DNA from 2 places in the Planococcus shenhongbingii genome. Region 1 is predicted to be linked to the other one. Evidence: predicted binding sites of a transcription regulator. Region 1 holds the regulator's gene; the other holds the start of a gene.
The links. The regulator NrdR, encoded in region 1, represses ribonucleotide reductase genes. The targets are predictions, from matches to a motif close to AACACNATATATNGTGTT.

Region 1 (15,303 bases):
GTGCCCGTGCTTGTGGACAGTCGATTATTCCGACTTCGACGGGTGCTGCGAAAGCGCTCTCTTTAGTTCTTCCTGAACTTGATGGCAAACTGCATGGCATGTCGCTTCGCGTGCCAACACCGAACGTATCTCTTGTCGATTTAGTGGTTGATCTTGAACAAGATGTAACAATTGAAGAAGTTAACGAAGCGTTTATCAGAGCCTCTGAAGGAAATCTGAAAGGAATTCTCAGCTTGACGATGGAGCCGCTTGTTTCGGTTGATTTTAATACAACAACTCAATCTGCCATCATTGATGGATTATCCACGATGGTGATCGGAGACCGCAAAGTAAAAGTTTTGGCTTGGTACGATAATGAGTGGGGTTATTCGGCACGAGTGGTTGACTTAGCGAAAAAAGTAGCAAAATCAATCGTTTATGTTTGATAATTAATAGAAGCCGCATCCCGTATATAACAGGGATGCGGCTTTTTTATGAAAAAATTTCCTGAAAAAAATAATAAATTTTAAGTAATATTTATTGCATTTCAATTCAATACATCATATACTAACATTCGTAGCCAAAAACGGCTGCGAACTTCTTCGTTACCAATGCTTATATGGCAACGGATGGAGCAATCTTTATTCACATGACTGCTTAAAGGGTTAGGACCTCTTTGGACTAACTTTCCCCCGTGGTAGTCAACTTTGAATATTTTGCGCACAAAACAAAATGATATCAAAGGGGGAAACGAACCATGGAAACAATGGGACGTCACGTAATTGCAGAACTTTGGCAGTGTGATTTTGACAAATTAAACGATATGGATTTTATCGAGCAGACTTTTGTTGATGCAGCACTGAAATCCGGAGCGGAAGTCAGAGAAGTAGCTTTTCATAAATTTGCACCTCAAGGCGTAAGCGGTGTGGTCATCATTTCTGAATCTCACTTAACGATCCACAGCTTCCCGGAACACGGATACGCAAGTATCGATGTATATACTTGTGGAGACCTTGATCCGACAATTGCAGCGAATTATATCGCAGAAGCACTTAATTCCGGTACACGGGAATTTGTAGAAGTGCCTCGCGGAATGGGTCCGGTCAGTGTTGGAAAAGCCAAAGTTTCAGTAAATGCATAATCCATTTAACATGAAAACAACGAGCAGAGGATAAAATCCTCTGCTTTTTCTATTTTACAGAAGAAATTTTGTTATACTAGATAGAGCAGATACAAAGTTTAGGGAGATGTCAAAATGAAATGTCCAGCTTGCCAGCATAATGGTACACGCGTAGTTGACTCGCGGCCAGTCGATGATAATAAGTCCATAAGAAGGCGCCGGGAATGTGAATCCTGCGGTTACCGCTATACCACTTTTGAAAAAGTGGAAGAAATGCCTTTGATTGTTGTCAAAAAAGATGGTTCCCGTGAAGAGTTCAGCCGCGAGAAAGTATTAAGAGGATTGATCCGGGCATGCGAAAAACGGCCTGTTCCGCTGGAAGTGTTAGAACAAGTAGTTTTCGATATTGAAAAAACGCTTCGGCGCACTGGAAATGCTGAAGTTAAATCCGAAGATGTCGGGGAACTGGTGATGGACCGCTTGGCGGGCATCGATGAAGTTGCCTATGTCCGTTTTGCTTCCGTTTACCGCCAGTTCAAAGACATTACGGTGTTTATTGACGAATTGAAGGATTTACTGAAAAAGAATCCAGAAGACAAGAAATCTGAGTAAGGCGGTGGACCATGTCTGCACTATATAAAGAACTTCAAGCTGCGGATTCGTTTAAAATTCGGTTGCCGTATCCATTTTCCAATTATGACCGCCAATTATTGACCTTGCTGTATCAGCCGCTGATCGGTGCGGAAGCTGTCTCTTTTTATATGACGCTGTGGGCTGAAGGGGAAGAAGCAAAAGAAGAAGCGACTCATTATACATTGATGAATATTCTCGGCATTCCGATTGCCAAAATCTTTGAAGCGCGCATTCAATTGGAGGCGATCGGTTTGCTGAGAACTTATCGCAAAGACACTGAAAACCGTACTTTCATCTATGATCTATGCCCTCCGCTTGATCCAAAAAGCTTTTTCATGGATCCCTTGCTGTCGATGTTTCTATTCAGCAAAATAGGGGAGTCTGCTTACCGGAAAGTGAGAGACCGTTTTATGATACATACGGAAATAGGCGAAGGCTACGAAGAAGTTTCCCGCACATTCACGGATATTTATCAGCCCGTCCATGCAAAAGCCGGATATCCTACGGAACAGCCGGATTTGCAAGAGCGCAAAAACGGCAGCTACCAAACCGATTCAGACTTTGATTTCGGCTTGCTGCGGCAAGGGTTGTCAGAACAGCTGGTGCCAAAAAGGGTATTGACGGCTACGATAAAAGACACCATTGCAAAACTGGCGTTTCTATACAGCTGGGGACCGCTTGATATGCAAAAAGTGATTTTATTGGCGATTGATGATGATTATAAGCTGACCACCGATGGAATAAAAAAGGCGGCATCTGAATATTATAAATTGACAGTGGCGACAACAGCGCCGCAATTAGTCCAGGCCCACAAAACTGAACCGAAGATTGTGGAAAAGCCGAAAACGAGACAAGATGAGCTGATCTTGTATTTGGAATCTGCATCACCTGTAGAAGTGCTTCGTGATATTGCAAACGGCAAAGAACCGCTGCCGGCAGATGTCCAATTGGCCAATCAGCTTGTGCTGCAATATGGAATGGAGCCGGCAGTGGTCAATGTGCTGCTGCAATACGTTCTGCTTCGGACCGATATGAAACTGACCAAAGCCTATGTTGAAAAAATTGCATCCCATTGGCTGCGCAAAAACGTTACGACAGCGAAAGATGCGATGGAACTAGCGCGTACTGAACACGAGCAGTACGTTAAATGGAAATCGGAAGGTTCTCCAACTGCGGCATCGAGAAGTACAGCTAAATCAAGCAGGAAACCAGTGAGGGAAGAAAAATTGCCTGAATGGTTTTATCAAAAAGATGAGGCTCCTGCAGGTAAAGGTGAACCGAAAAATGATAAATTGGAAGTGGAAAAACAAAAACTTCTCGCAAAACTTGCGCTGAAGAAAGGTAAAGGTGATTAAATGGAGCCGATTCGCGAAACGCTGAAACGGGTAGTGAATGCCCCTGCTTTTTCAGAACGCTATAATGATATGCGGAAAGAAGTGCTGGAACATCCAGGTGTTCAAAAGTTCCTGGAAGACCATTCGGCGGATATCGACAAAAGCATTGTTGATAAAGGACTTGGAAAGCTATACGAGTATATCAATCAATCGCATGATTGCAATAAATGCCCCAGTCTAGGAAACTGCATCAATACGCTAAAAGGCTTTGAACCGAATCTGGTTCTGGAACGCGGCAATATCGGCATTGCCTATACGCCTTGTCGATTAAAAAATGAGCATGACAATAAACGCCGTGCTTCTTCAATGATACACAGCATGTATATGCCAAAAGAAGTGCTGCAGGCGACTTTTTCAGATTTTGAACCGGATGCGAGAAGAATGGAAGCGTTTCTTGCGGCAGGCGACTTTTTGGAAAAAGCAACCGGTCCAGATAACCTTCCTGAAAAAGGGCTATTTCTCTACGGCAAATTCGGTGTCGGCAAATCGTATTTACTAAGTGCTATGGCAAATGAACTTGCCGAAATGGGCGTCAAAACCGTGCTGGTATTTGTGCCGGAATTTATGCGCGAGATGAAGCAGGCGATCGGCGATCAGACATTGCAGGAAAAAGTGGATTATGTAAAAAAAGCGGACGTCCTGATGCTTGATGATATCGGCGCGGAAGCGATGTCGAGCTGGACGCGAGATGAAGTGCTCGGAACCATCCTGCATTACCGCATGGCAGAAAGGCTGCCGACTTTCATGACGTCCAATTTCAGCTACTCCGAACTTCAGCATCATCTGACTTACTCGCAGCGCGGCGAAAAAGAAGATTTAAAAGCGGCGCGTGTCATGGAACGCATCCGTGCCTTGACGATTCCAGTAAAATTGGATGGTCCAAATAGAAGAAATTAATAAAGAAAAGCGGAAATGGCCGTTCAAGTAAGTGCTTTTCTTTGAACAGGTGGTTGCGTTTTTGATTTTTTAGCAGTATAGTAAAAATAATCGAACTATGATTTAAAATGCTTTGACAAGGACAATAGCGGAATTGTACGACTTTCAGAGAGAGAAGCCTAGGCTGCAAGCTTCTTAAGTACCGGCAAAACGCTTACCACCTTCGAGCAGCAGCTGTGAACTTTTTTAGTAGCAGCTGACGGTACCGGCCCGTTAGCCGATGCAGAGCTTCATTTTGGATAGTTTTTTCTATCCGGAATAGAAGAAGGGTGGAACCACGAACAGAGCTTCGTCCCTTTGGGATGAGGCTTTTTTTATTTGTTCAAAAAAACTACAGAAGAAAGCGTGGCATTTCAATGCTGAATTAATTATGAGGAAGTAAAACAGCATTGAAATCGACGCATCTTACAAAAGGAGAGAGTAAATATGTCAGACATGATCCAACTAACATTCCCTGATGGTGCAGCAAAGGAGTTTCCAAAAGGCACAACTACAGAAGAAATTGCTCAATCCATCTCACCAGGGCTTCGCAAGAAAGCATTGGCTGGTAAAGTGGGAGAGCAGTTAATCGACTTGAAATCACCGATCAATGAAGACGGCAGCATTGCCATCATCACTCCTGAGTCTGACGAAGCCATTGAAATTCTTCGTCATTCAACTGCCCACTTATTAGCTCAAGCGGTTAGACGCTTGTATCCAGATGCTAAATTTGGTGTCGGTCCGGTAATTGAAAATGGATTTTACTACGATATTGATTCTGAACAACCGATCACAGCTGAAAATCTGTCAGCAATTGAAAAAGAAATGAAAAAAATCATCAATGAAAACTTGGAAATTGTGCGTCTGGACGTTTCCCGGGCAGAAGCGCAAGAACGTTTCGCGGCTATCGAAGATCCGTATAAACTGGAACTTCTTGAAGCGATTCCGGAAGATGAGCAAGTGTCGATTTACGAGCAAGGCGAATTTTTCGACCTTTGCCGCGGCATCCACGTGCCATCAACTGGAAAATTAAAAGAATTTAAATTGCTGAGTGTCGCGGGAGCTTATTGGAGAGGCGATAGCGACAATAAAATGCTGCAGCGCATCTACGGTACTGCTTTCTTCAAAAAAGAAGACTTGAAAGAGCATTTGGCTTTCCTGGAAGAAGCAAAAGAACGCGACCATCGCAAAATCGGGAAAGAACTGAATTTATTCATGAACTCCCAAAAAGTTGGCCAAGGTTTGCCGATGTGGCTGCCAAAAGGTGCAACTATCCGCCGGATCATCGAGCGCTATATTGTCGACAAAGAAGAGCGCCTGGGCTATGACCACGTTTATACTCCGATAATGGGAAGCGTCGATTTGTACAAGACTAGCGGACACTGGGATCATTACCAGGAAGACATGTTCCCGGTTATGCAGATGGACAATGAAGAACTGGTATTGCGCCCGATGAACTGCCCGCACCATATGATGATTTATAAACAAGGTATCCATTCATACCGCAACTTGCCGATCCGAATCGCAGAGCTTGGCTTGATGCATCGCTACGAAATGTCTGGCGCTTTATCTGGCTTGCAGAGGGTGCGCGGCATGACATTGAACGATGCGCATATCTTTGTGCGCCCAGACCAAATTAAGGATGAGTTCAAACGTGTAGTCAATTTAGTGATTGAAGTATATAAAGACTTCGATATCAAAGATTATTCATTCCGTTTGTCTTACCGGGATCCAGCAGACAAAGAGAAATACTTCGACGATGATGCAATGTGGGAACGTGCACAGGCAATGCTGAAAGAAGCCATGGATGATTTAGGACTTCCTTATACTGAAGTGGAAGGCGAAGCGGCATTCTACGGGCCGAAAGTGGATGTCCAAGTGAAAACTGCCCTTGGAAAAGAAGAAACTTTGTCGACTGTCCAGCTTGATTTCCTTTTGCCTGAGCGCTTTGACCTTTCTTATATCGGAGAAGACGGCAAGCAGCACCGGCCGGTCGTTATCCACCGTGGCGTCGTTTCAACAATGGAACGTTTTGTAGCCTTCCTGATCGAAGAATATAAAGGAGCCTTCCCGACTTGGCTGGCTCCGGTGCAAGTGGAAGTAATTCCGGTTTCACTGGACGCCCACAGCAATTATGCAAAAGAAGTGCAGGAAAAACTGCAAAATCAGCGCTTGCGCGTCGATATTGATGAGCGCGATGAAAAATTAGGGTATAAAATCCGCGAAGCCCAAATGCAGAAAGTTCCTTATATGCTGGTCATCGGGGACCAGGAGCTGGAAAACGGATCGGTCAATGTCCGCAAATACGGAGAACAAAAATCCGAAAGCATGTCTTTTGACGACTTTTTGAAATTGATTCAAAGCGAACTTCGCTAAGAAGGTTGACATGCATATAGTAGCGTGATATTATAAATAAGGTTATAGAATACTTATATGTGCAAAGCAGGAGCACCCGCTTCTCACCTGATCGACCGATTGTTGGCAGGTATACACGATATTGACTTTTTCACGCTTTCGCGTGCTGTCATAATTTGCGGGTGGACCTCTGTGGTCCATCCGTTTTTGTTTTGGATCGGAACCTGTCAACCGGCAATCGTCGGTTTGAACATTTAAGCTATTCGCGACACTATCCGGAGGTGGATTAATATTAGCAAAGACATTAATGTAAACGAAGGTATTCGCGCACGTGAGCTACGGGTTATTGATCAGAACGGTGAACAACTCGGCATCAAAACACGTACCGAAGCACTTGAAATTGCTGGCCGTGTCAACTTGGATCTTGTACTAGTGGCTCCACAAGCTAAGCCACCGGTTGCACGCATCATGGACCATGGTAAGTTCAAGTTCGAACAGCAAAAGAAAGATCGTGAAATCCGCAAGAATCAAAAAGTCATCATCGTCAAAGAGGTTCGTTTGAGCCCTTCGATTGACGATCACGATTTCGATACGAAACTTCGCAATGCGATCAAGTTCCTTGAAAAAGGCGACAAAGTAAAAGCTTCAATCCGTTTTAAAGGCCGTGCAATTACGCACAAAGAAATCGGACAACGCGTTCTTGAGCGCTTCGCAGAAGCATGCAAAGAAGTGGCGACGGTTGAACAGCGCCCTAAAATGGATGGCCGCAGCATGTTCTTGATGCTTGCGCCACTACACGAAAAAGAATAATAGTACAATTGTTTAGGAGGAACTCGAAATGCCGAAAATGAAAAGCCACCGCGGTGCGATGAAACGTTTCAAGAAAACTGGAACTGGTAAAGTAAAACGCAACCGTTCACACACAAGCCACTTATTTGCAAACAAATCGACTAAGCAAAAGCGTCACCTTCGCAAAGGGAAACTTGTTTCTGCAGGCGATTTGAAACGCATCAAATCTTTGATCTACAACATGAAGTAAGAAAAGCGCAAGCGCCCGTATAGATTCGACGGGCATAAGACGAAGGGGCGAAGCGGCGCTTTTTGCCGCACAGGCACTTTGGCTTATGACCCCGAGAATCTGGGCGCTGCAGTCTAGACAAAATAAAAAATCGAATTTTTTATATTCAAGCAGGAGGTAATGGATTATGCCACGCGTAAAAGGTGGAACAGTGACGCGCCAGCGTCGTAAAAAGGTAATTAAATTAGCAAAAGGTTATTACGGTGCTAAGCACATTCAATATAAAGTAGCTAACCAACAAGTGATGAAATCTGGTAACTATGCTTACCGTGACCGTCGCAACAAAAAACGTGACTTCCGCAGATTGTGGATCACTCGTATCAACGCAGCAGCTCGTTTGAACGACATCTCTTACAGCCGTCTAATGCACGGTTTGAAAGTTGCTGGAATCGACATCAACCGCAAAATGCTAGCTGAAATCGCTGTATCTGATGCAGCTGCTTTCACTGCACTAGCTGACCAAGCTAAAAATGCAATGAACAAATAAAAAATCATAATGAAAAGACTGGCGAAAACTCGCCAGTCTTTTTCTTTGGAGGCATTCACATGTTTTTGATTATCCTTGGATATTTTGTGTTACTGTCTGTTCTGGCGTTTGCCATGATGTACATGGACAAAAAGCAGGCGCAGCGGCGTGGCCGGCGCATACCAGAAAAGAATTTATGGACTGCAGCCATTTTTGGCGGCGGCATTGGCGCTTACCTTGGCATGATGTTTTTCCGCCACAAAACGCGCCATACCAATTTCCGAGTGGGTTTCCTGATGCTTGCTGTGATTGATGCAGCGATTCTTGTATGGAGTTACCAAACGATTAACTGAGGGTGAACGCTCACCCTTGGTGTTTCATTAATTGTTCAATCGGATTTTTCCAATTGATTTGTGCTTTTGGATAATGCATCCTGATTTCTTTTTCCAGAAAATAAAAATCTTCTTTTGTAAATCCATGCAGTTTTTCGGGATTCTCAGCCCATACAAATATGGATGCTACTTCAAATGCCTCTTCTGTGGCTCCGATATACTTTTCTCCTTCAAAGACAACCCCGCGCATCGTAATGAAAAAATTCTTGCGGACATTATTCACATCATCATAAAAATAATAGGCGCCGTTTTTAACAGCTGCATCGAACTTCCGCGTTGGATCTAAAAGATAGCGGAACAAGTGGTAGATTAAGTAAAGTATAATGGCAATAACAATGAGGCGAATTAAAAAAGCCACATGAAGTCCCCCTGTCTCCAATTGTTCTAATGTATAATATACGGATGACAAGTATTATAGTTTCAAGATTTTATTTATATTAAGGAGTGTTTTTATGGAACTGAAAGAATTGTTTAAAATGCAGGAAGAATTAGACCGTTTTATCCAAACCAATCAAGGAATCTGTGAGGATGTTTTCCGGAAGAAAGGCTTGGCTTTGCTGGTGGAACTTGCGGAACTCGCCAATGAAACACGCTGCTTTAAGTTTTGGAGCACGAAAGGCCCATCAGACCGAGCAGTGATTTTGGAAGAATACGTGGATTCGATTCATTTTCTGCTGTCCGTCGGCATTGAAAAAGAATTAACGCATTTGAAAACTTGGCCAAAGCCGGTATCTGAAAAAGATTTGACCGAACTATTTTTAAGCACCCAATCGGCTATACATAAATTCATTGAAGATTATTCGATGGAAAATTATCAGGAAATCTGGAGCTGGTATGGAGCCATTGCAGTGGAGCTCGGATTTACATATGACGAAGTATTAAAAGCTTATATCGCCAAAAACCAAACCAATTACGACCGCCAAAATGAAGGGTATTAGTAGAATTTTTGATAATGCAAAGGTTTTCATTTATAATAAACAAGTAAACATTTAGGGAGGCGAACTAATGGCGAATATGGACGAAACATTAACGATGTTAAAAGAACTGACAGATGCGAATGGTATTGCTGGCAACGAACGGCAGCCGCGCGAAGTCATGAAAAAATACATAGCACCATTTGCAGATTCGGTGGAGACAGACGGTTTAGGAAGCTTGATTGCTCGGAAAGAAGGAGCAGCAGACGGCCCAAAAATCATGATAGCTGGACATTTGGATGAGATTGGCTTTATGATCTCTCAGATTGATGATCGAGGATTTTTGAAGTTCCAGACAGTCGGCGGCTGGTGGTCGCAAGTCATGCTGGCACAGCGCGTGACGATTACAACACGCAGCGGCAAAGAAATCATTGGCGTCATCGGTTCAAAACCGCCGCATATTTTAACGCCGGAAGCGCGTAAAAAGCCGGTTGAAATCAAAGATATGTTCATTGATATCGGCGCTTCCACACGTGAAGAAGCGAAAGAGTGGGGCGTCACACCAGGTGATATGGTTACACCGTATTTCGAATTCCACGTCATGAACAACGACAAAATGCTCATGGCAAAAGCTTGGGACAACCGTATTGGCTGCGCCATTGCAATTGATGTATTAAAAGGATTAAAAGGCGTTGATCATCCGAACATTGTTTACGGCGTTGGAGCTGCTCAGGAAGAAGTAGGTCTTCGTGGTGCGAAAACAGCAGCAGCTAAGATTCAGCCGGATATCGGTTTTGCGGTTGATGTCGGTATTGCAGGCGATACACCGGGAATCTCTTCCCAGGAATCCAACAGCAAAATGGGAGCCGGTCCGCAGATTCTGCTATATGATGCTTCAATGGTTTCCCACCGGGGCTTGCGTGAGCTGGTGCTCGATACTGCTGAAGAAGCCGGCATTCCGTATCAATTTGAAACAATGGCTGGCGGAGGAACGGATGCAGGTTCCATCCATTTGACAGCAAATGGTGTGCCATCACTTTCAATCGGAGTAGCGACACGCTATATCCACTCGCACGCAGGCATCCTCCACCGCGATGACTACGAGAATGCAGTCAAGCTGATCATCGAAGTGATTAAGAAATTGGATAAAGACACAGTTGCTCGCATTACGTTTGAGTGATGATTGAGATGAGACCTTCGCCTTTGGCGGAGGTTTTTTTGTTTCTGTTGGGGCGAGTGACCATAGAACAGTCTTGAGTGATCATAGAACTACCCGGAGCGATCATAGAGCGGCAAGAGTGATCATAGAACTACCCGGAGTGACCATAGAACACCTCTGAGTGATCATAAAAAATAAAAACCGAAAGATTATCGGAAATGATATAATTCATCTATCCAAGAAAGGAGGAAGATATGAAATCATCAAGAGTAGAAGCATTGCAAGGCGCAATTCGAAGGCTAAAAGTAGGCTCTCCCGATCATCTCTTTCTCGAAAAAGAGCTATTTAACACAGAAGCAGGAATAAGAGGTGAGCAGCGGTTGCGTAAAAAATTTATTGAATTTTATTTTCCGGAAGGATACGAAATTATCTGGAATAATTGTCTCTCTTTAAATCAATGGCCTATTCAGATTGATGGACTGTTATTGACGGAAAAAGTAGCAATTATTATCGAATCTAAAAATATCAGTGGCGAATTATATTTCGATAACGACACAAGAGAATTCTATCGTGTCGATACGACTGGTCTTAAAACAGTCATGGACAATCCGGCAATACAAGTAGAGAAACACATACGCTTCATGAAAGCGTGGTTCGCTGCACATTCTATACAGCTGCCTGTCGATGGACTACTGGTTTTTACTTCCAAGCAATCCGAACTCAAAACCCTCCCCAAAAATATCCGTACATGCAGACATCACCACATGATTGAACTGCTTTTTAAAATCATCAAAGAATACAAACCTCCAACCAACTTACGACCTTCCCTTGAATACACGAAGAATTTAATTGAAAGCAATCAGACGCCTTTTGTGCAAAAACCGATCTTAGTTCAATATTCTATAAAACCTGAACTGCTGGCTCGCGGAATTTTTTGTGAACACTGCGATACGCCGACTGTAGTAAAACATCTACGCAGCTGGCGATGTTTGCAATGCGGGCTTGTCGATAATCACAGTCCCGTGAGAGCCGTTCTCGAATATTTTTCATTATTTGGCGGACCAATTTCAAATCAAAATATCAGAGACTTTACTGGAATAAAAGATCGGCATGCTGTCAAACGGTTGCTTACTTTAAATGATTTTGAAAAAACCGGACAAAAAAGGCATAGCAGATATTCTCTGAAGTAAATAAGCGCTTCAAATTGAGCGAATGACCATAGAAAGCCGCTGAGTGATCATAGAATCACCTAGAGTGATCATAGAAGTGAAAAAAGTGATCATAGAACTGTCTTGAGCGCTCATAGACTCTCCAAAAGTGATCATAGAAAAATCCGGAAGCCATTTTTCACGCTTTTCGCCCGCGAAAAGCATCCATTTAACGCCCTTATCTATCTAAAGCGGCAAGAGGAGAAAGGGAAAGCCCATTCCAAGAAAAACGAACGGGCAAAACGGATTTGGAATAAATACGGCTTACCGGGACTTGCGTTGCTGGGTCCGATTCTCATCGGCACCCATATTGCGGCTTTCATCGGAATGACGCTTGGCGCGACAAAAAAGAATACGACACTTTGGCTGACGATCAGCATTGCCATGTGGACACTCTTTTTTGGACTCGCCACGGCATTCGGCTTCGACTTTTTTACGAAAAACTTGTAAGCTTTGCCAAGAATTGAGCTGCCAGATGGTAAGGGAGATAAGGTTTTATCTTATTCCCGTCGACTCTGCACGGGCACCTGCGCTTTTCTATATGCTATACTTGAGCTATTCTGAAATAAAGGCGTGAACCACATAATGAAAAGAATTGAATCCATTCAAAACTCACTAGTCAAGCATTGGAAAAAACTTGTCACTACCAGAAAAGAGCGCGATAAATTTGCGGAGTTTCTGGTTGAAGGCTTCCATTTGACAGAAGAGGCGTTGAAAAACAAGAATTTGATCAAGTCATTGATCGTCCGGGAAGGCGTTGACATACCGGATGACTGGGACGTGTCGGATGTCCCGCACTACTCGGTAACCGCAGCGGTGGCGAAAGAGATTTCTGAAACAGAGCATTCGCAGGGAATTTTCGCCCATTGCGCACAGCCCGAATTCACAGAAGACGAGCAGCAATCCTGGAGCAGATTATTGCTCATCGATGCTGTCCAGGACCCGGGTAATATCGGCACCATGATTCGCACTGCTTCAGCGAGCGGCATCGATGCGGTTGTTCTTGGAAAAGGCTGCGCTGATCCGTTCAATCCGAAAACGGTCCGTTCCGCGCAAGGTTCCCATTTCCAGATTCCTGTCATAAAAGGTGAATTGACCGAGTGGACGACTGCACTCAAAAACCGCAGCATTCCCATATTCGGGACTGCGTTAGTCAACGCGACGCCTGCTCATGAAGTAACGAGCCAGGAAGATTTCGCTTTGATTGTCGGCAATGAAGGCAGCGGCGTCGATCCGGTTTTATTGAATAAGACGGACCAGAACTTGGTGGTCCCTTTATACGGCGAAGCAGAATCACTGAATGTGGCTGTAGCTACCGGAATCCTGCTGTACAGCCTGGTGCCGAAAAACTAAGTTTGATTAAAGTTGCGGAATTTCGTATAATTGAGAAGTAAATAACAAAAGCTGTGACCGGGAAAAGTACGTTGCGAAGTTGCAAAAAGGGAGTCTGCGCCTTGACTGGAAGTGCGGATATGCAAAACGCCTCGGAAGTTCACCCCGCGAGCTGCCTGACGGGACCAGCAGACAATGCTGTAAAGACAGGCCGGTGAAGAGCCGTTATGTAAATGAGTGATTGCTATAGCGCAATAACTAGGGTGGTACCGCGAATAATGCCTCGTCCCTTTTTTGGGACGGGGCTTTTTTATGTTTAGAGGAGGAGAAAAAATGGAAGCACAATTGCAGGAACTAAAAACAGCTGCGCTGGAGAAAATTTCAGCGGCAACGAATGTGAAAGAATTGAACGATGTCCGTGTTGCCTATTTAGGCAAAAAAGGGCCGATTACGGATTTATTGAAAGGTATGGGGAAATTGCCGGCGGAAGAGCGCCCGAAAATGGGAGCTTTGGTCAATGTGATCCGCGAAGAAGTGACTGCTTCTCTTGAAGAGCGCATGGCGATTCTTGAAGAACAAGCGATCAATGAAAAACTGCAAAGTGAAACCATCGATATCACGTTGCCGGGACGCCCTGTAAAAACTGGCAATCCGCATCCGCTGACTCGCGTAGTTGAGGAAATTGAAGATTTATTCATTTCCATGGGCTATGAAGTCTCAGAAGGTCCGGAAGTGGAAAAAGACTATTACAACTTCGAAGCCCTCAACTTGCCAAAAGGACATCCGGCACGCGATATGCAGGATACCTTCTATATAACAGATGAAGTTTTGCTGCGTACGCATACTTCGCCTGTACAGGCACGCACAATGGAAATCAAAAAAGGGGAACCGTTCAAAATCATCTGTCCGGGGAAAGTGTACCGCCGCGACAGCGACGATGCAACACATTCCCACCAGTTCACGCAAATTGAAGGGCTGGTCATCGGCGAAGATATCCGCATGAGCGATTTGAAAGGGACTTTGCAAGTATTCGCAAAAAAAATGTTTGGCGATGACCGGGAAATCCGTCTGCGCCCAAGCTTTTTCCCGTTCACGGAGCCATCTGTTGAAATGGACATTTCTTGCTTCAAATGCGGCGGAAGCGGCTGCAACGTCTGCAAGAAAACCGGCTGGCTTGAAATTCTAGGTGCCGGCATGGTTCACCCGAACGTACTTGAAATGGCAGGCTATGATTCAAAACGCCTGACTGGATTTGCATTCGGCATGGGACCTGAACGGATCGCGATGCTGAAATACGGCGTGGAAGATATCCGCCATTTCTATACGAACGACGTCCGCTTTTTATCCCAATTCCAACGCACTGAAGTTTAAGGAGGAAATAAAACATGTTAGTATCCATTAAATGGCTGAAAGACTATGTAGATACACAAGACTTGGCACCTGCTGACCTTGGCGAAAAAATAACGCGTTCCGGCATCGAAGTCGATGCGGTAATCGACCGTTCACATGGCATCACAAATGTCGTGGTCGGCTATGTTGAATCATGCATCAAACACCCGGAAGCGGATAAATTATCGATCTGCCAAGTAGATGTCGGCGAAGAAACAACGCAGATCATCTGCGGCGCACCGAATATTGCAGCCGGGCAAAAAGTGATTGTGGCACGCCCTGGAGCTGTACTGCCAGACGGCATGAAAATTAAAAAAGCGAAGCTTCGCGGAGAAGATTCGAACGGTATGATCTGCTCTCTTCAAGAACTGGGAATTGAAGGGAAACTTGTGCCAAAAGCATATGCAGAAGGCATTTATGTCTTGTCGGAAGATGCCGAAGTTGGTTCTGATGTCATTATGAATTTTGATTTGAACGATACCGTATTAGAACTTGATTTGACGCCAAACCGTGCAGATGCCATGAGCATGCTCGGTGTTGCGTATGAAGTCGGCGCTATTTTATCGGAAGAAGTAAAACTGCCGGAAGCAACTTATACAGAATCAGCGGATACAGCGGAATCGATGCTGACATTGAACGTTGATGCACCGGATGCCAACCCGTTATATGTTGCTAAAGTGATCCGCAACATCGAAGTGAAGGAATCACCAATGTGGCTGCAGCAGCGCTTGATGGCTGCCGGAGTACGTCCTTTAAACAACGTAGTGGATGTTACGAACTATGTGTTGATGGAGTACGGCCAGCCGCTTCACGCATTCGACTACGATTCATTGAAAACCGGCAATATCACCGTAAGAAACGCCAAAGAAGGCGAAAAAATTACGACTTTGGATGACACGGAACGCGTATTATCTGCACATAACCTGGTGATCACAAACGGCGAAGAGCCTGTAGCGCTAGCTGGCGTCA
Region 2 (15,303 bases), 230 kb from region 1:
AAGGCGAACGATGAATGCGATTTAAGGTAAAACATTCGCTTCTTCAAACGCAAAACAAAATTGATTGCGCTTGCCTCCTAACAATGTTAGGATATAGACAAAGTTATACTATTCTGTATAACGGTTTGGACCAAATGATTCGATTTGGGCGGATGATTGTACGGGGAGAGAACGCGAAAGCGTCGCCGAAGGAGCAAGTAACGAAATGTTATGAATCTCTCAGGCAAAAAGACTCGTGCAGGACGCATCTCTGGAGAACGCTGCTGTGCAGCTACCAAAGAGGAAAGCCGTAAAGGTAAACTTTCAGGTTCCAGGACAGAGATTTCCCTTTCAAGGGGGAATCTCTGTCCTTTTTTTTGTGGAATTTGATTATTGGAGGAGGAAAATGAATGAGTGAAGTGACAGGGCAATTACAGCGTACACCTCTTTTTGAGGCATACTCGAAGTATGGCGGGAAGACAATCGACTTCGGCGGATGGGAACTTCCGGTGCAATTTTCAAGCATTAAAGGAGAACACGAAGCAGTTCGGACAAAGGCTGGACTATTTGATGTTTCCCATATGGGCGAAATCATGGTGACGGGTTCTGGAAGCCTGGAGTTTTTGCAGCATCTTGTGACTAACGACGTTTCCAAAATTAAAGACGGCCAAGCGCAATACTCAGCGATGTGCTATGAAAATGGTGGTGTTGTTGATGACTTGCTGGTCTATAAAATCAGTGATGACCGGTATATGCTGGTTGTTAACGCCTCTAATATCGAAAAGGATTTTCAATGGATGCAAGATGCCGCATTCGGTGATGTCCAACTTGACAACCAGTCCGATCAATTCGGTTTATTAGCTCTTCAAGGACCTCTGGCAGAAACGGTATTGCAGCGTTTGACTGAAGAAGACCTTTCTGAGATCAAAGCTTTCCGCTTTAAAACGGATGTTTCAGTCGGCGGATATCCAGTAATCGTTTCACGGACCGGCTATACAGGAGAAGACGGTTTTGAAATTTATGCAAATCTGGAAGCGACAGTCGCTCTTTGGGATAAAATTTTATCTGAAGGCGAAAAAGACGGCGTTTTGCCATGCGGTCTCGGAGCACGCGATACCTTGCGTTTTGAAGCATGTTTGGCATTATACGGGCAAGAATTGTCTAAAGATATAACGCCGCTTGAAGCCGGATTGAATTTTGTTGTAAAACTGAAAAAAGAGTCCGACTTTACCGGGAAAGAAGCATTGGCTGCCCAAAAAGAAAATGGAGTGCCCCGCAAGCTTGTCGGCATTGAAATGATTGACAAAGGCATTCCACGCCACGGCTATCCGGTTTATGCAGATGGCAAACTGATCGGGGAAGTTACTTCAGGCACACAGTCACCGACACTTAAGAAAAATATCGGATTGGTTCTGGTTTCAACTGATTTTGCTGAACTCGGAACTGAAGTCGAAATTGAAATCCGCAATAAACGCCTGAAAGCGAAGACAGTTGAAACGCCGTTTTATAAACGCGTTAAATAATCTTATTTGAAAAGGAGACCGCATTCTATGAAACATCGCTATTTACCCATGACGTCTCAAGACGAAAAAGACATGCTGGACGTAATCGGCATCGAGTCGATTGATGAATTATTTGCAGACATTCCTGAAAAAGTCCGTTTTAAAGGCGAATACAATATCAAAGCGGCCAAATCCGAATCTTCATTGATAAAAGAATTGGCGCAATTAGCAGCGAAAAATGCTGATTCAAACCGTTATGCTTCGTTTTTGGGAGCAGGAGTTTACGACCATTACAAGCCGATTATTGTCGACCATGTAATTTCGCGTTCTGAGTTCTATACAGCTTATACACCTTATCAGCCGGAAATTTCCCAAGGCGAATTGCAGGCGATTTTTGAATTCCAGACGATGATCAGTGAATTGACTGGAATGGATCTTGCCAACTCTTCGATGTATGACGGCGGAACGGCATTGGCAGAAGCTGGAATGCTTGCTGCGGCGCATACTCGCCGCAAAAAAATCCTGGTGTCACGTGCGGTTCATCCGGAGTCGCGTGATGTTGTCCGCAGCTATGCACTAGGGCAATCGATTGAAGTGGAAGAAATCCCATTGAAAGATGGCCATACAGATCTTGAAGCATTGAAAAACATGATCAATGATGATGTAGCGGCTGTGATGATCCAATATCCGAACTTCTTTGGGCAAGTGGAAGACTTGGCTTCTTTCGAATCGGTTATCCACGGGGCAGGTGCGCTGTTTGCGGTATCTGCCAATCCTTTGGCACTGGGTGCATTGACTTCGCCTGGTGAACTTGGGGCCGACATCACTGTAGGCGATGCGCAGCCATTCGGAATTCCAGAAGCTTTCGGTGGACCTCATTGCGGGTATTTTGCTGTCACTAAAAAATTGATGAGAAAAGTTCCAGGCCGTCTGGTTGGGGAAACGGTTGATGAAGACGGGCGCCGTGGCTTTGTGTTGACATTGCAAGCACGCGAACAGCATATCCGCCGCGATAAAGCGACTTCTAATATCTGTTCGAACCAAGCGTTGAACGCATTGGCAGCATCTGTTGCCATGACAGCGCTCGGAAAAGTCGGCACGAAACATATCGCTGTACAGAACATCACTAAAACTTATTACATGAAACAGCAACTGAAAAAAGCAGGATTTGATATTGCATTTGAAGGCGCTCATTTCAACGAAATCGTCGTGAAAACAAAAGCTCCGGTCAAAGAAGTTAATACCGGATTGCTGGAAAAAGGAATTATCGGCGGCTATGATCTTGGCCGCAGCTACGAAGAGTTAGAAGGACATATGCTTGTTGCTGTAACTGAGCAGCGCACAAAAGAAGAAATCGATGCATTCGTGCAGGAAGTTGCTGCATCAGTGCAGGAAATGGGGGCTACTCATGCATAAAGATAATCAACCGCTCATTTTTGAAATGACGAAAGAAGGCCGCATCGGCTATAGCCTGCCGGATCTTGATGTTCCGGAAATTGATTTGAATGACGTCTTGCCGCAAGGCTTGATCCGTGAAAAAGCAGCTGAGCTGCCGGAAGTATCGGAACTGGACATCATGCGCCATTACACGGCTTTATCAAAGCGCAACCACGGCGTCGATTCCGGATTTTATCCGCTTGGTTCTTGCACGATGAAATACAACCCAAAAATCAACGAATCAGTTGCCCGTTTCCCTGGATTCGCGAATATCCATCCGTTGCAGGACGAATCCACTGTCCAAGGCGCAATGGAACTGTTATTCGATTTGCAGGAACATCTGAAAGAAATCACTGGCATGGATGAAGTGACACTTCAACCAGCTGCTGGTGCGCAAGGCGAGTGGACAGGCTTGATGATGATCCGTGCTTACCACGAGTCAAGAGGCGACATGAATCGCACAAAAGTCATCGTTCCCGATTCTGCACACGGCACGAACCCTGCATCTGCTACAGTTGCCGGCTTTGAGACGGTGACAGTAAAATCGAACGAACACGGCTTAGTGGACCTTGAAGATTTAAAGCGCGTAGTTGGAGAAGATACAGCTGCATTGATGTTGACCAACCCGAATACGCTTGGCTTATTTGAAGAACAGATTCTTGAAATGGCTGCCATTATCCATGAAGTAGGCGGCAAATTGTATTATGATGGTGCCAACTTGAACGCAGTTATGTCAAAAGCACGCCCTGGAGACATGGGCTTTGACGTGGTGCATTTAAACTTGCACAAGACATTCACTGGCCCACACGGCGGCGGCGGCCCAGGTTCAGGCCCTGTAGGCGTGAAAAAGGATTTGATTCCTTACTTGCCGAAACCGGTTTTGGTGAAAACAGCAGAAGGTTTGACATTCGACTACAACCGCCCGGATTCTATCGGACGCGTCAAGCCGTTCTACGGCAACTTTGGCATCAACGTCCGTGCTTATACGTATATCCGCTCAATGGGGCCGGACGGCTTAAAAGCGGTAACAGAATACGCGGTATTAAACGCCAATTACATGATGCGCAGACTGGCGCCTCATTTCGATTTGCCGTATGACCGCCATTGCAAACACGAATTCGTATTAAGCGGCCGACGCCAGAAGAAACTGGGCGTGCGTACTTTGGATATGGCAAAACGCCTGCTTGACTTCGGCTACCATCCGCCAACGATCTACTTCCCGTTAAATGTGGAAGAAGGCATGATGATCGAACCGACAGAAACCGAATCAAAAGAAACCTTGGATTCATTTATCGACGCGATGATCCAAATCGCTAAAGAAGTGGAAGACAATCCGGAAATCGTCCAGAATGCCCCGCATACGACGGTTATCAAACGGCTTGATGAAGCGCAGGCAGCCCGTAAGCCAGTGCTCCGCTACACGAAAGCTGAATAGAACAAAGAAAAGCCCGTTTGAAGGTATACAACCTTTCAAACGGGCTTTTTTCTGATTTCCTACTAAATTTAAAATCCTATGGGCGAATCGGATTCTTCCCAATTGTTCTGCTCGGTCCGTTTATTTTGCTTCTGAAGCTCACGGATGCGTTTCTCGTATTCGGAATTGCCTTCATAATGCCAGTTCAGTGCAGACGACATATAAAGCTCGTTAAGCTGCGAAATAGACAAGCCTTTGGTCAATTTCGCCATATCGTCAATTTCTTCTTCAGTAAAAATGGATTTGACGTCCAGTTTCCGCAAATATTGCTTGCGCAGTTTTTTATCCGGGGAAGGAATTTCGTAAGCCCTGTCAAAGCGCCCTGCGCGGTTGATCAGCGCCGGATCGATCCGTTCGGGGTAATTCGTCGTGCCGATGATGAACAGGCCTTCACGCGATTGTGTGCCGTCGAGCGTATTGAGAAAAACAGAGCGCATGAACTCCGGCATCGAATCGATATCTTCTATGACAAGGATTGCCGGGGCCAGCCGGGAAACGATGCCGAACACTTCCTGGACAGTATAGCTATTTGTGTGTTCGGTAATCTGCCAGTAAACAACTGGAGCTTCAGTGGAGCCGGTGATGGACTTGACCAATGTTGTTTTGCCGTTGCCCGGTGAGCCGTAAAGCAGGATGCCCCGTTTAAAAGGAACGCCATAGTCTTTGAAGAACTGGCCGCCTTTTCTGAAAAACTCATCGATGGAACGGAATATGTCTTGTTTCACGCCTTCTTCGAGCATGACGTCTTGCCGGGAGACGATTGCCATCTCACCGTAATTGCGGCGTTTCACGCCTTCTTCAGCGTCCACCAGGAATGTGATATTGTTCATCAGCGTCTGGCGCAGCATTTCATTCGTATCTTCGAGAAATTGGAATGCACCTTCAATGGATTTTGCAAAGCATTGAAACTCAGGCCAGCTATTGTCCGAAGTGGTGTAAAAAGGCAATTGAGTCAGCGCCACTTCATGCTTTGGAAAATAAATCAGCCGATTCTCAAATGTCTCTTGGATCTTTAAGTTTCCGCTATGCAAATCATCCGATGTATTGCCGATTTTGCCCATCGGACGCGCTTCGTAAATGAACGACAGTGTTTCATATGCCAGCTGGCCATTTTCCATCATATCAAGCAAGTATGTATAAAGTTGAGTGATGGTTTCCGTTATGTCGATATGCATCCAAGAACCCGGTGACCGCTCGTCAAGCTGAGTAAAAATGCGTGCCGAGACAGCGGCGACGTCGGCATAATGCGGCAACGTTTCACGGATTGAATGATGGTGCGGAAATAAAATTGTCGGTTTCATATAGTTCCCCTCGTTTCATTTTAATGGAATGGGCATTAGGTAGAAAAAAAGTCTTTCCTGTTTGGAAAGACTTTTATAAATTATCCTTTTGATTTAATTTTGCCGGTCCATTGTTTGAATCCGCCTTGCAGCTGATACAGCTGAGTATAGCCTTTTTTCTTCAAAAACAATGCAACACGGCCGCTGCGTGCGCCGTTTTGGTCATATAAATAAACCGGCTTGTCGGAACGGATTTCCTTGTAGCGCTGGCGCAATTGAGACTGAGGTATATTGCGTGCCCCTAAAATGTGGCCGCCGGCAAATTCTTTTGGCTCACGGACATCGATAAGCTGAGCTTTGCGATAGCCTTCGATAAATTGTTCCTGTGTAAGGTTTGTGACAGCTTTTTTAATCCGGAAATAAGAAATCAAACCGAATATGATGACGACTAGCAGTACGCCTATGATGATATACAGATAATCCAATGTTCTTCTTGCCCCTTTCTATTCTCTCTTTATTATAAAAGAAGGAGTGACGTTTGTTCAATGGCAATGTTACACTATTTAATGGATTTAGGGGGCGATCTTGTGAAAATTTCGGAATGGTACTTTATAAATTCTGGGCGCAACAGCCCTTCATTCAACATGGCAATGGATGAAGCTTTACTGGATTGGCATAGCGAAGGCCTTATCCCGCCGGTAATCCGGTTCTATGGCTGGAATCCAGCCACTTTGTCGATCGGCTATTTTCAAAAAGTGGAAAAAGAAATCGACATGGAGAAAGTCGAAGAGCTCGGACTCGGATTTGTCCGGCGTCCAACCGGCGGCAGGGGGGTGCTCCATGAGCATGAACTGACGTACAGCATCATCGTCAGCGAAGATTACCCGGATATGCCGGAGACGGTTACGCAAGCCTATCGTGTGCTTAGTGAAGGCTTGTTGAAAGGATTTCATAATCTGGGGCTTGATGCATATTTTTCAGTGCCGGATACCGCGGAGAAGAGAGCGGATTTGAAGCAGCCGAAAAGTGCTGTTTGTTTTGACTCTCCAAGCTGGTACGAAATGGTCGTTGAAGGGAAGAAAGTGGCCGGCAGTGCGCAAACCCGCCAAAAAGGCGTTATCCTTCAGCACGGCGCCATTCTTCTGGATTTGGATATCGAAAAACTGCTGTCCGTCTTCAAGTACCGGAAGCCTGAAATAAAAGAAATTATGCGCGAGAAAATTCCTGGAAAAGCGGTAGCAATCAATTCCCTGAGGGAACAGCCCGCATCGATTGAAGAATGCATCGAAGCTTTTAAGACAGGGTTTCAGGATGCTTTAGGCATCAGTTTAGAGCCATACATATTGAACGAAGAACAGCTGGATTACATTAAAGCCGTTGAAGAAAAAAAGTACGGCAACGATGATTGGAATTTTCGGACTTAAGGAGCCTTTTGGCTCATTTTCAAAACCGGGTTCATTTGAAAAGCTTGATTCTATCGGTTTTCCAATTGGAAAAAAATTCTGAGCAAAATTTTGTTATTTAAAAAAGTTTCAATATCTAGTATCATGGGAATTGTAGTAATACTATATATAGTGTTTAACTCCATATAATACAAAGGAGGAATTGTCAAATGGTTTCTGTCACACAAACTCAATACACACTTGATCCAAATTCTTTAAACAAAGATATTCAGGCATTCCCGCAAGTTCATGCGATTACTCCTGAGATGAAAATTACGCATAAAGGGGTATCCCGTCTCGTAATGATTGACCGGTATTCTTTTAAAGATACGGAAAAAAAGACGCTTAAAGCCGGCGATTTCGTCGTTTTAACCGTTAAAGAAGATCCGAAATTCCCGGCTCGCGGCCTTGGATTTATCGTTTCAATCGATAAAGAGGCAAACACAGCGAAAATCTGGATTGAAGAAGATTATCGCAGTGCCATCGACAAGGAAAGCGAACAAGAAAGCGGAATCGTCAACCGTACTTTAGATGTTATTGAAAAACCGCTTGAAGTTTATTACGAACAAATCGCAAAACGCAATGCGACCGGTCTGGCATCGGTGGAAACGACTCCAGAGAAACGCCAGCACTGGTTCGAAAAATTCTACGAACAGCTTGTCGGTTTGAAATTCATTCCAGCAGGCCGTGTTTTGTACGGAGCGGGAGCAGATACAGATGTAACGTATTTCAACTGTTATGTCATGCCGTTTGTCGCGGATTCACGCGAAGGAATTTCGGATCACCGCAAACAAGTGATGGAAATCATGTCAAGAGGCGGAGGGGTCGGAACAAACGGTTCAACGCTCCGCCCGCGCAATACGCTGGCACGGGGAGTCAACGGCAAATCATCGGGGTCGGTATCCTGGCTTGATGACATCGCAAAACTGACGCATCTGGTGGAACAAGGCGGCTCGCGCCGCGGTGCACAAATGATCATGCTTGCCGACTGGCATCCGGATATTGCGGAATTCATCATTTCCAAGATGCAGAACCCGCGCATCCTGCGTTATTTGATCGAAAACTCACAAGATGAAACGATCAAAAAACTGGCGCATAATAAATTGAAATTCAAACCGTTGACTGAACAGGAAGAAGCGATGTATCAAGGCATCCTGAACTACCGGGCAATTCCTGGAATGGGCGGCTTTAACGAAAAAATCATGCGTGACGCGGAAACAAAGCTGCGCGACGGCGGAACCTATTCTGTCCATAACGAAGAATTCCTGACTGGCGCCAATATCTCGGTTACGTTGACGGACGATTTCATGCAAGCTGTAGAACAAGACGCTGATTTCGAATTGCGCTTCCCGGCAGTGGAATCCTATTCAAAAGAAGAGATGGCGATCTACAACGAACAATGGCATCAAATCGGCGATGTGCGCGAATGGGAAAAAATGGGCCATAAAGTGCGCACTTACCGGACGATGAAAGCCCGTGAATTGTGGAATTTGATAAATGTCTGTGCCACTTATTCCGCTGAACCCGGCATTTTCTTCATTGACAACGCCAATGAAAAAACCAATGCTACAGCGTACGGACAAAAAGTTGTTGCGACGAATCCTTGCGGTGAGCAGCCGCTTGCTCCTTATTCTGTCTGTAACTTGGCGGCAGTCAACTTGGCAAGATTTGCAGACCCGGTGACGAAACAAGTCGATTTCCAAGCTTTAAAAGAAACGGTGCGCGTCGGTGTCCGGATGCAGGATAATGTTATTGACGCGACTCCTTATTTCCTTGAAGAAAACCGCGTCCAGGCTCTTGGGGAACGGCGTGTCGGCCTTGGAGTAATGGGCCTTGCTGATCTTCTCATCTATTGCGACAAAGAATACGGTTCACCGGAAGGCAATGAGCTGGTCGATGAAATCTTCAAGACGATCGCGATTGCTGCATACGAGCAATCAACGGATTTAGCAGTGGAACGTGGAAGCTTCCCGTTCCTTGTTGGAAATACCGATGAAGAAACAGCGGCTCTCCGTAAAGCCTTTACCGAAACCGGCTTTATGCAAGGCATGCCAGAAGAAGTGCGCGAAGGCATTTTGGAAAACGGCATCCGAAATTCTCACTTGCTGACAGTAGCGCCGACAGGATCTACTGGAACGATGGTTGGCGTTTCAACCGGCCTTGAGCCATACTATTCATTCACCTACTACCGCAGCGGCCGTCTTGGCAAATTTATCGAAGTTAAAGCCGACATCGTGCGCGAGTATCTGAAAAGCAATCCGGATGCAGATGAAGAAAACCTGCCAAAAGCATTTGTGACTTCAATGGACTTAGCTCCGGAAGCTCATGCTGACGTGCAATGCATCATTCAGCGCTGGATTGACTCTTCGATTTCCAAAACGGTCAACGCGCCGCGCGGCTATACGGTCGAACAAGTAGAAGGCGTGTACGAGCGCTTGTACAAAGGCGGAGCAAAAGGCGGCACGGTTTATGTTGACGGCAGCCGTGATTCGCAAGTGCTGACGCTGAAAGCGGAAGAAAACACTTTCGAAGAAGAAGACCACAAAGAAGAAGTCAAAGGGAAACGCCCAATCGTCCTTATTGATACGATCCAGGATTTGCGATCAACCAATGTAACAATCGGATCAGAAGTGGGCGACACTTGCCCGGTCTGCCGAAAAGGGACCGTTGAAGAAATGGGCGGCTGCAATACATGCACCAACTGCAACGCTCAATTAAAATGCGGACTATAAGAAGAACCAGAAACGCGACGGCTCCGGCCGCCGCGTTTTTTTGCCGTTTCATAATTTCGTGAAGAGAAAAGGCAATAAATGTAGAAAACTACAAGAGGAAAAATATAAAAAAGCACTAACACAAACCTTTATCAATTCAGAAACGAGTTTGGCAATCGAAAAAACTGTAAGACAGTAAAAAGATAATACATGTAAAATACTACATAAGGCCAATTTGAAAAATTCAAAACCTAAAACAAGAAATAAAAAATGAAAAAGACAGAGAAAAACCGGTTCAGTTAAAAAGAAAAGGGATTAACAAATAAATCAGCAAATCAATTGAAGAATTTCCAGTTTTTCTTTTAATGGTTGCTCGTTTTTTGCCGTATGATAAAATAGTGAAGACTGTGATGGAGAGGAGTGGGAAAATGAAGATATTGTGCCTGAATGGACCAAACTTAAATCGCCTTGGAAAGCGCGAAAAAGAAGCATACGGTACTTTTACACTTGATGAATTGGAAGCGGACTTGATGGAGTTTTCCCAGGGCAACGGCATCAATTTAATGTGCATGCAGTCCAACCATGAAGGTGAATTGATCGACTGGATTCATCTTGCTGCTGATGACGGCACAGAAGGCATTGTTTTAAATGCCGGAGCATTTACCCATACAAGCGTAGCCATCAGGGATGCCATCGCTTCGATCCAGGTTCCTGTCATTGAAGTACATATCTCCAATGTTTATAAGCGAGAGGAATTCCGCCATCACTCCCATATCGCTCCGGTAGCAGCCGGACAAATAACGGGTTTTGGCCAAGACGTCTATAAATTGGCATTGCATGCATTGCTATTCAAACAAGCGAGAGGATGACCCCATTGAAACTTCAAAAATTGCGCACCGAAATGGAACAGCAGCAACTCGAGGCTTTGCTGATTACTAGCCAGTATAATCTGCACTACATAACCGGATTTACCGGCACGGCTGGGCTGGCGCTTGTGACGCAGAACAAAGCTTACTTCATTACCGATTTCCGCTATACCGAGCAAGCGGGAAGCCAAGTGAAGGAATTCGAAGTCGTCCAGGCAAAAACGAATTTGCTGGAAGAAGCTGCAGAAATCGCAAGGAATCTTGCTGTGAAATCATTGGCTTTTGAAAAAGACTACGTAACTTATGCATCATTCCTCGAATACCAAGCGAAAATCGAAGCTGACTTAAAACCAATCAGCGGCTTGATTGAAAAAATCCGGATGATAAAGACTCCGGAAGAAGTCAGCATCTTAAAAGCAGCCGCTAAAATCGCCGATGATGCCTATGAACATATCTGTAAATTCATCAAAGCAGGCCAGACAGAACTGGAGATTTCCAATGAGCTGGAATTCTTCATGAGAAAACAAGGGGCGACTTCTTCTTCGTTTGATACGATTGTCGCATCGGGCTTGCGTTCAGCTCTGCCGCACGGGGTGGCGACGGATAAAAAAATCGAAAATGGCGATTTCATCACGCTCGATTACGGAGCTTTGTACAACGGCTATATTTCAGATATCACCCGTACTGTAGCAGTGGGTGAACCTTCCGGCAAGCTGAAGGAAATCTACCAGATTGTTTTGGATGCCCAAGTGATGGCCGTTGAAAAAATCGGGCCGGGCATGACCGGCATTGAAGCGGATGCCATTGCCCGTGATTACATTAAATCAAAAGGCTACGGGGAAGCATTTGGACATTCTACAGGCCACGGCATTGGACTTGAAGTGCATGAAGCTCCTGGGTTATCATTTAAATCGCAGACCGTTCTTGAGGCGGGAATGGCCGTTACAGTGGAGCCGGGGATATATCTTCCGGGAATTGGCGGAGTACGCATTGAAGATGATATACTGATAACTGAGTCAGGAAATGAACGTTTAACTCACTCCACAAAAGAGCTTCGCATTTTATAACAAACGGAGGAACTAACATGATTTCAGTAAACGATTTTAAAACAGGTGTAACAATTGAAGTGGATGGCGATATTTGGCGCGTCATGGAATTCCAGCACGTAAAGCCGGGCAAAGGCGCTGCATTCGTCCGTACGAAACTTCGCAATCTGCGTTCAGGAAACGTCAACGAAAAAACGTTCCGCGCTGGCGAGAAAGTGGCGAAAGCACAAATTGACAACCGTAAAATGCAGTATTTGTATGCAAACGGCGATACACATGCGTTTATGGATACAGAAACTTATGACCAAATCGAACTCCAGGAGAAAAGCATTGAATATGAATTGAAATTCCTTCAAGAAAACATGGAAGTTCAAGTAATTCAATACCAGGGAGAAGTCTTGGGAGTAGAATTGCCGAATACTGTAGTGCTTGAGGTTACTGCAACTGACCCGGGCATCAAAGGCGATACTGCCAGCGGGGGTTCAAAACCGGCTACGCTATCAACTGGATTGACTGTGCAGGTTCCATTTTTCATCAATGAAGGCGACAAGCTGATCATCAACACAACAGATTCTTCATACGTTTCACGGGCACAATAAAAAGAACGGCCATTTAAGCGGAGGGTTTTATCCTGCTGCCAGGAAGTTCCAGAAATCGGACTCAAACGGTTAGTTGACCACTCGCTTGACAGGCTGAAGCATCAAAGCAGCCAAAGCGTGATAAAGAAAGCGGCCTCTTTCGCAGAGGCCTATTTTTTTAAATGTCAACTGGCTATTTCAAATTGATTTAAAAAAGTCTAAAATGAAGTAATAACTACGATATACATAAAGGGGAGTAGAGCGAATTGAAAATCCAAGAAATCCGAGAAATTATTAAACTGGTGGATAACTCATCGATTGACGAATTCAGCTATGAAGCTGATGGAGTTAAAGTAAAATTGAAGAAAAACAGTGTATCAGCAAACGCAGCAGTTGAAGCTCCAGCACAACCGGCACCGGCCGCACAGCCAGCACCTGCTCCAGTACCGACACCGGCTGCAAAGGCGGAAGAACTGATTTCAGAAGAAACTCCTGAAATTCCTGCTGTGCAAGACGAAAATCTACATAAGATCCTGTCGCCGATGGTTGGCACATTCTACCAATCACCGTCTCCCGATGAAGCGGCATACGTTCAGCCGGGATCAAAAGTTTCTGCCGATCAAGTGGTCTGCATCGTTGAAGCGATGAAGTTGTTCAATGAAATCGAAGCGGAAGTGGATGGGGAAATTGCTGAGATTCTCGTTAAAGACGGTCAGCTTGTCGAATATGGTCAGCCTCTATTCCTCGTAAAAACTAACTGAGGAGGGGAAACCGATGAAAAAAGTATTAATCGCAAACCGTGGTGAAATAGCAGTCCGTATTATCCGCGCCTGCAAAGAAATGGATATTGAAACCGTGGCTGTTTATTCTGAAGCGGATAAAGAAGCGCTTCATGTTGAATTGGCTGACGAAGCCTATTGCATCGGGCCGAAACTTTCTAAAGACAGCTATTTGAATTTCTCCAATATCATTTCAGTGGCCAAACTGACGAACTGTGATGGCATCCATCCGGGATATGGTTTTTTAGCTGAAAATGCAAGTTTTGCGGAACTCTGCGAAGCCTGCGATATCATGTTTATCGGTCCGACATCGGATGCGATTTCCAAGATGGGAACTAAAGATGTAGCGCGTGAAACCATGCGCCAAGCAGGTGTTCCTGTGGTTCCAGGATCCACTGGAATTGTCGGAAGTGAAAAAGAAGGCCTTGAAATCGCGGAAGATATCGGTTTTCCAGTTATCATCAAAGCCACAGCCGGCGGCGGCGGAAAAGGCATCCGCGTTGCCCGCGACCGTGAAGATTTCATCACCGGCCTCCGGATGACCCAGAAAGAAGCTGCAGCAGCTTTTGGCAATCCCGGTGTTTATATTGAGAAATTCATTGAAGATTTCCGCCACATTGAAATTCAGGTTCTGGCTGATTCGCACGGCAATGCCATCCATTTGGGCGAGCGTGATTGCACCATTCAACGCCGTATGCAAAAATTAGTGGAAGAAGCGCCATCTCCAGCCCTTTCGCCGGAACTTCGTGCAGAAATGGGAGAGGCAGCTGTAAAAGCGGCTTTGGCAGTAGCGTATCGCGGCGCTGGGACAGTCGAATTCATTTTTGATGCTGTTAACCAGAAGTTTTATTTCATGGAAATGAATACACGGATCCAAGTTGAACATCCTGTAACGGAAATGATTACCGGAATCGATTTGATTCAACAGCAATTAAAAGTGGCTTCAGGAGAAGTCCTGGCCCATAAGCAAGAAGACGTTACGTTTAAAGGCTGGTCGATTGAATGCCGCATCAATGCGGAAAACCCTGCCAAGAATTTCATGCCTTCCGCCGGTAAAGTGACGATGTATTTGCCGCCGGGCGGAATGGGAGTGCGTGTCGATTCGGCAATGTATCCAGGGTACAGCATTCCTCCCTATTATGATTCCATGGTAGCGAAATTGATCACTTTTGCGGATACGCGTGAACAAGCGATAGCTAAGATGAAACGTGCCTTAGATGAATTTGTTGTGGAAGGTGTCCATACAACCATTCCGTTCCATTTGAAATTGATGGATCATGAAGTATTTAAAGCTGGGGATTTTAATACGAAATTCCTTGAAAAGTACGATGTTTTAGAATCCTAAGGGGGTAATGGCACCATGGCAGAAAAAACAGCACCCTATGTACAAATGAAACCAAGCGGCAAGCAGAATTTAGGCAATATTGAAGTGGCGCCTGAAGTTCTGGAAATTATTGCAAGCATCGCCGCAACCGATATTGAAGGTGTTGCCAGCATGCGAGGGAATTTTGCTTCCGGCGTTGCAGAACGCCTTGGAAAAACGGTTCATGGCAAAGGCGTCAAAACCGATCTTTCAGAAGAAGGATTGATGATTGACGTTTATTGTGTGATGGATTATGGCGTCTCTATTCCGCAAACAGCATTGAAAGTCCAGGAACAGGTACGGCAAACACTGGAAAATATGACTTCTCTTCAGACACAGGAAGTAAATGTCCATATTACAGGGATTCATTTTGAAACTCAGCATTCAGAAGAGTAAGAATAGAGAAGCCGTCTGTTAAGCCTTTTCGGCTTAACAGGCGGCTTTTTCTTTTCGGCTTAAATCCGCTTAAGCAAAGCCGAAAAGAGCAAGAACCACTTCGGTTGCATAAATTATCTAAACATTTCAAACATGGAAGTTCGCGTGTATTACCTGTATAATGAGTGATAATTAGTACGAAAAGGAGACCGGATATTATATGAAACGACATGAAGCACGCGAAAAGGCGCTCCAGACCTTATTTCAGGTGGATGGAACGGAGCTGACCATTACAGAAGCCAGTGAACATGTGATGGGGCTAGAGCGGGATAATTTCTATGAATTGCTGGTGGAAGGAACTCATGCCAATTTGGCGGCAATTGATGAAAAGTTGAAAGGGCATCTGGAAAACTGGTCACTTGAACGTTTGCCGAAAGTGGAGCGGACGATTCTGCGTATGGCCGTTTTTGA

Region 2: the regulator NrdR is predicted to act here: its motif matches at 7,234-7,251, upstream of QWY16_RS08550 (vitamin B12-dependent ribonucleotide reductase).

The regions. Positions count from the first base shown of each region.
Region 1 covers NZ_CP129235.1:1,473,689-1,488,991, forward strand. Annotated here, with positions in the region: gene QWY16_RS07310 (glyceraldehyde-3-phosphate dehydrogenase) at 1-425, shown strand, start outside; gene speD (adenosylmethionine decarboxylase) at 737-1,120, shown strand; gene nrdR (transcriptional regulator NrdR) at 1,235-1,711, shown strand; gene QWY16_RS07325 (replication initiation and membrane attachment family protein) at 1,723-3,087, shown strand; gene dnaI (primosomal protein DnaI) at 3,088-4,023, shown strand; T-box leader at 4,127-4,362, shown strand; gene thrS (threonine--tRNA ligase) at 4,489-6,417, shown strand; gene infC (translation initiation factor IF-3) at 6,688-7,206, shown strand; gene rpmI (50S ribosomal protein L35) at 7,235-7,435, shown strand; gene rplT (50S ribosomal protein L20) at 7,602-7,961, shown strand; gene QWY16_RS07355 (DUF1294 domain-containing protein) at 8,021-8,293, shown strand; gene QWY16_RS07360 (sigma-w pathway protein ysdB) at 8,304-8,690, opposite strand; gene QWY16_RS07365 (dUTP diphosphatase) at 8,785-9,270, shown strand; gene QWY16_RS07370 (M42 family metallopeptidase) at 9,338-10,426, shown strand; gene QWY16_RS07375 (nuclease-related domain-containing protein) at 10,660-11,595, shown strand; gene QWY16_RS07380 (hypothetical protein) at 11,737-12,063, shown strand; gene QWY16_RS07385 (TrmH family RNA methyltransferase) at 12,199-12,966, shown strand; T-box leader at 13,011-13,239, shown strand; gene pheS (phenylalanine--tRNA ligase subunit alpha) at 13,279-14,316, shown strand; gene pheT (phenylalanine--tRNA ligase subunit beta) at 14,331-15,303, shown strand, end outside.
Region 2 covers NZ_CP129235.1:1,706,379-1,721,681, forward strand. Annotated here, with positions in the region: gene QWY16_RS08515 (shikimate kinase) at 1-14, shown strand, start outside; glycine riboswitch at 153-245, shown strand; gene gcvT (glycine cleavage system aminomethyltransferase GcvT) at 390-1,502, shown strand; gene gcvPA (aminomethyl-transferring glycine dehydrogenase subunit GcvPA) at 1,530-2,897, shown strand; gene gcvPB (aminomethyl-transferring glycine dehydrogenase subunit GcvPB) at 2,890-4,353, shown strand; gene QWY16_RS08535 (AAA family ATPase) at 4,422-5,693, opposite strand; gene QWY16_RS08540 (rhodanese-like domain-containing protein) at 5,774-6,157, opposite strand; gene QWY16_RS08545 (lipoate--protein ligase family protein) at 6,317-7,096, shown strand; gene QWY16_RS08550 (vitamin B12-dependent ribonucleotide reductase) at 7,285-9,846, shown strand; gene aroQ (type II 3-dehydroquinate dehydratase) at 10,254-10,694, shown strand; gene QWY16_RS08560 (M24 family metallopeptidase) at 10,691-11,758, shown strand; gene efp (elongation factor P) at 11,776-12,336, shown strand; gene accB (acetyl-CoA carboxylase biotin carboxyl carrier protein) at 12,582-13,076, shown strand; gene accC (acetyl-CoA carboxylase biotin carboxylase subunit) at 13,090-14,439, shown strand; gene QWY16_RS08580 (Asp23/Gls24 family envelope stress response protein) at 14,455-14,853, shown strand; gene nusB (transcription antitermination factor NusB) at 15,053-15,303, shown strand, end outside.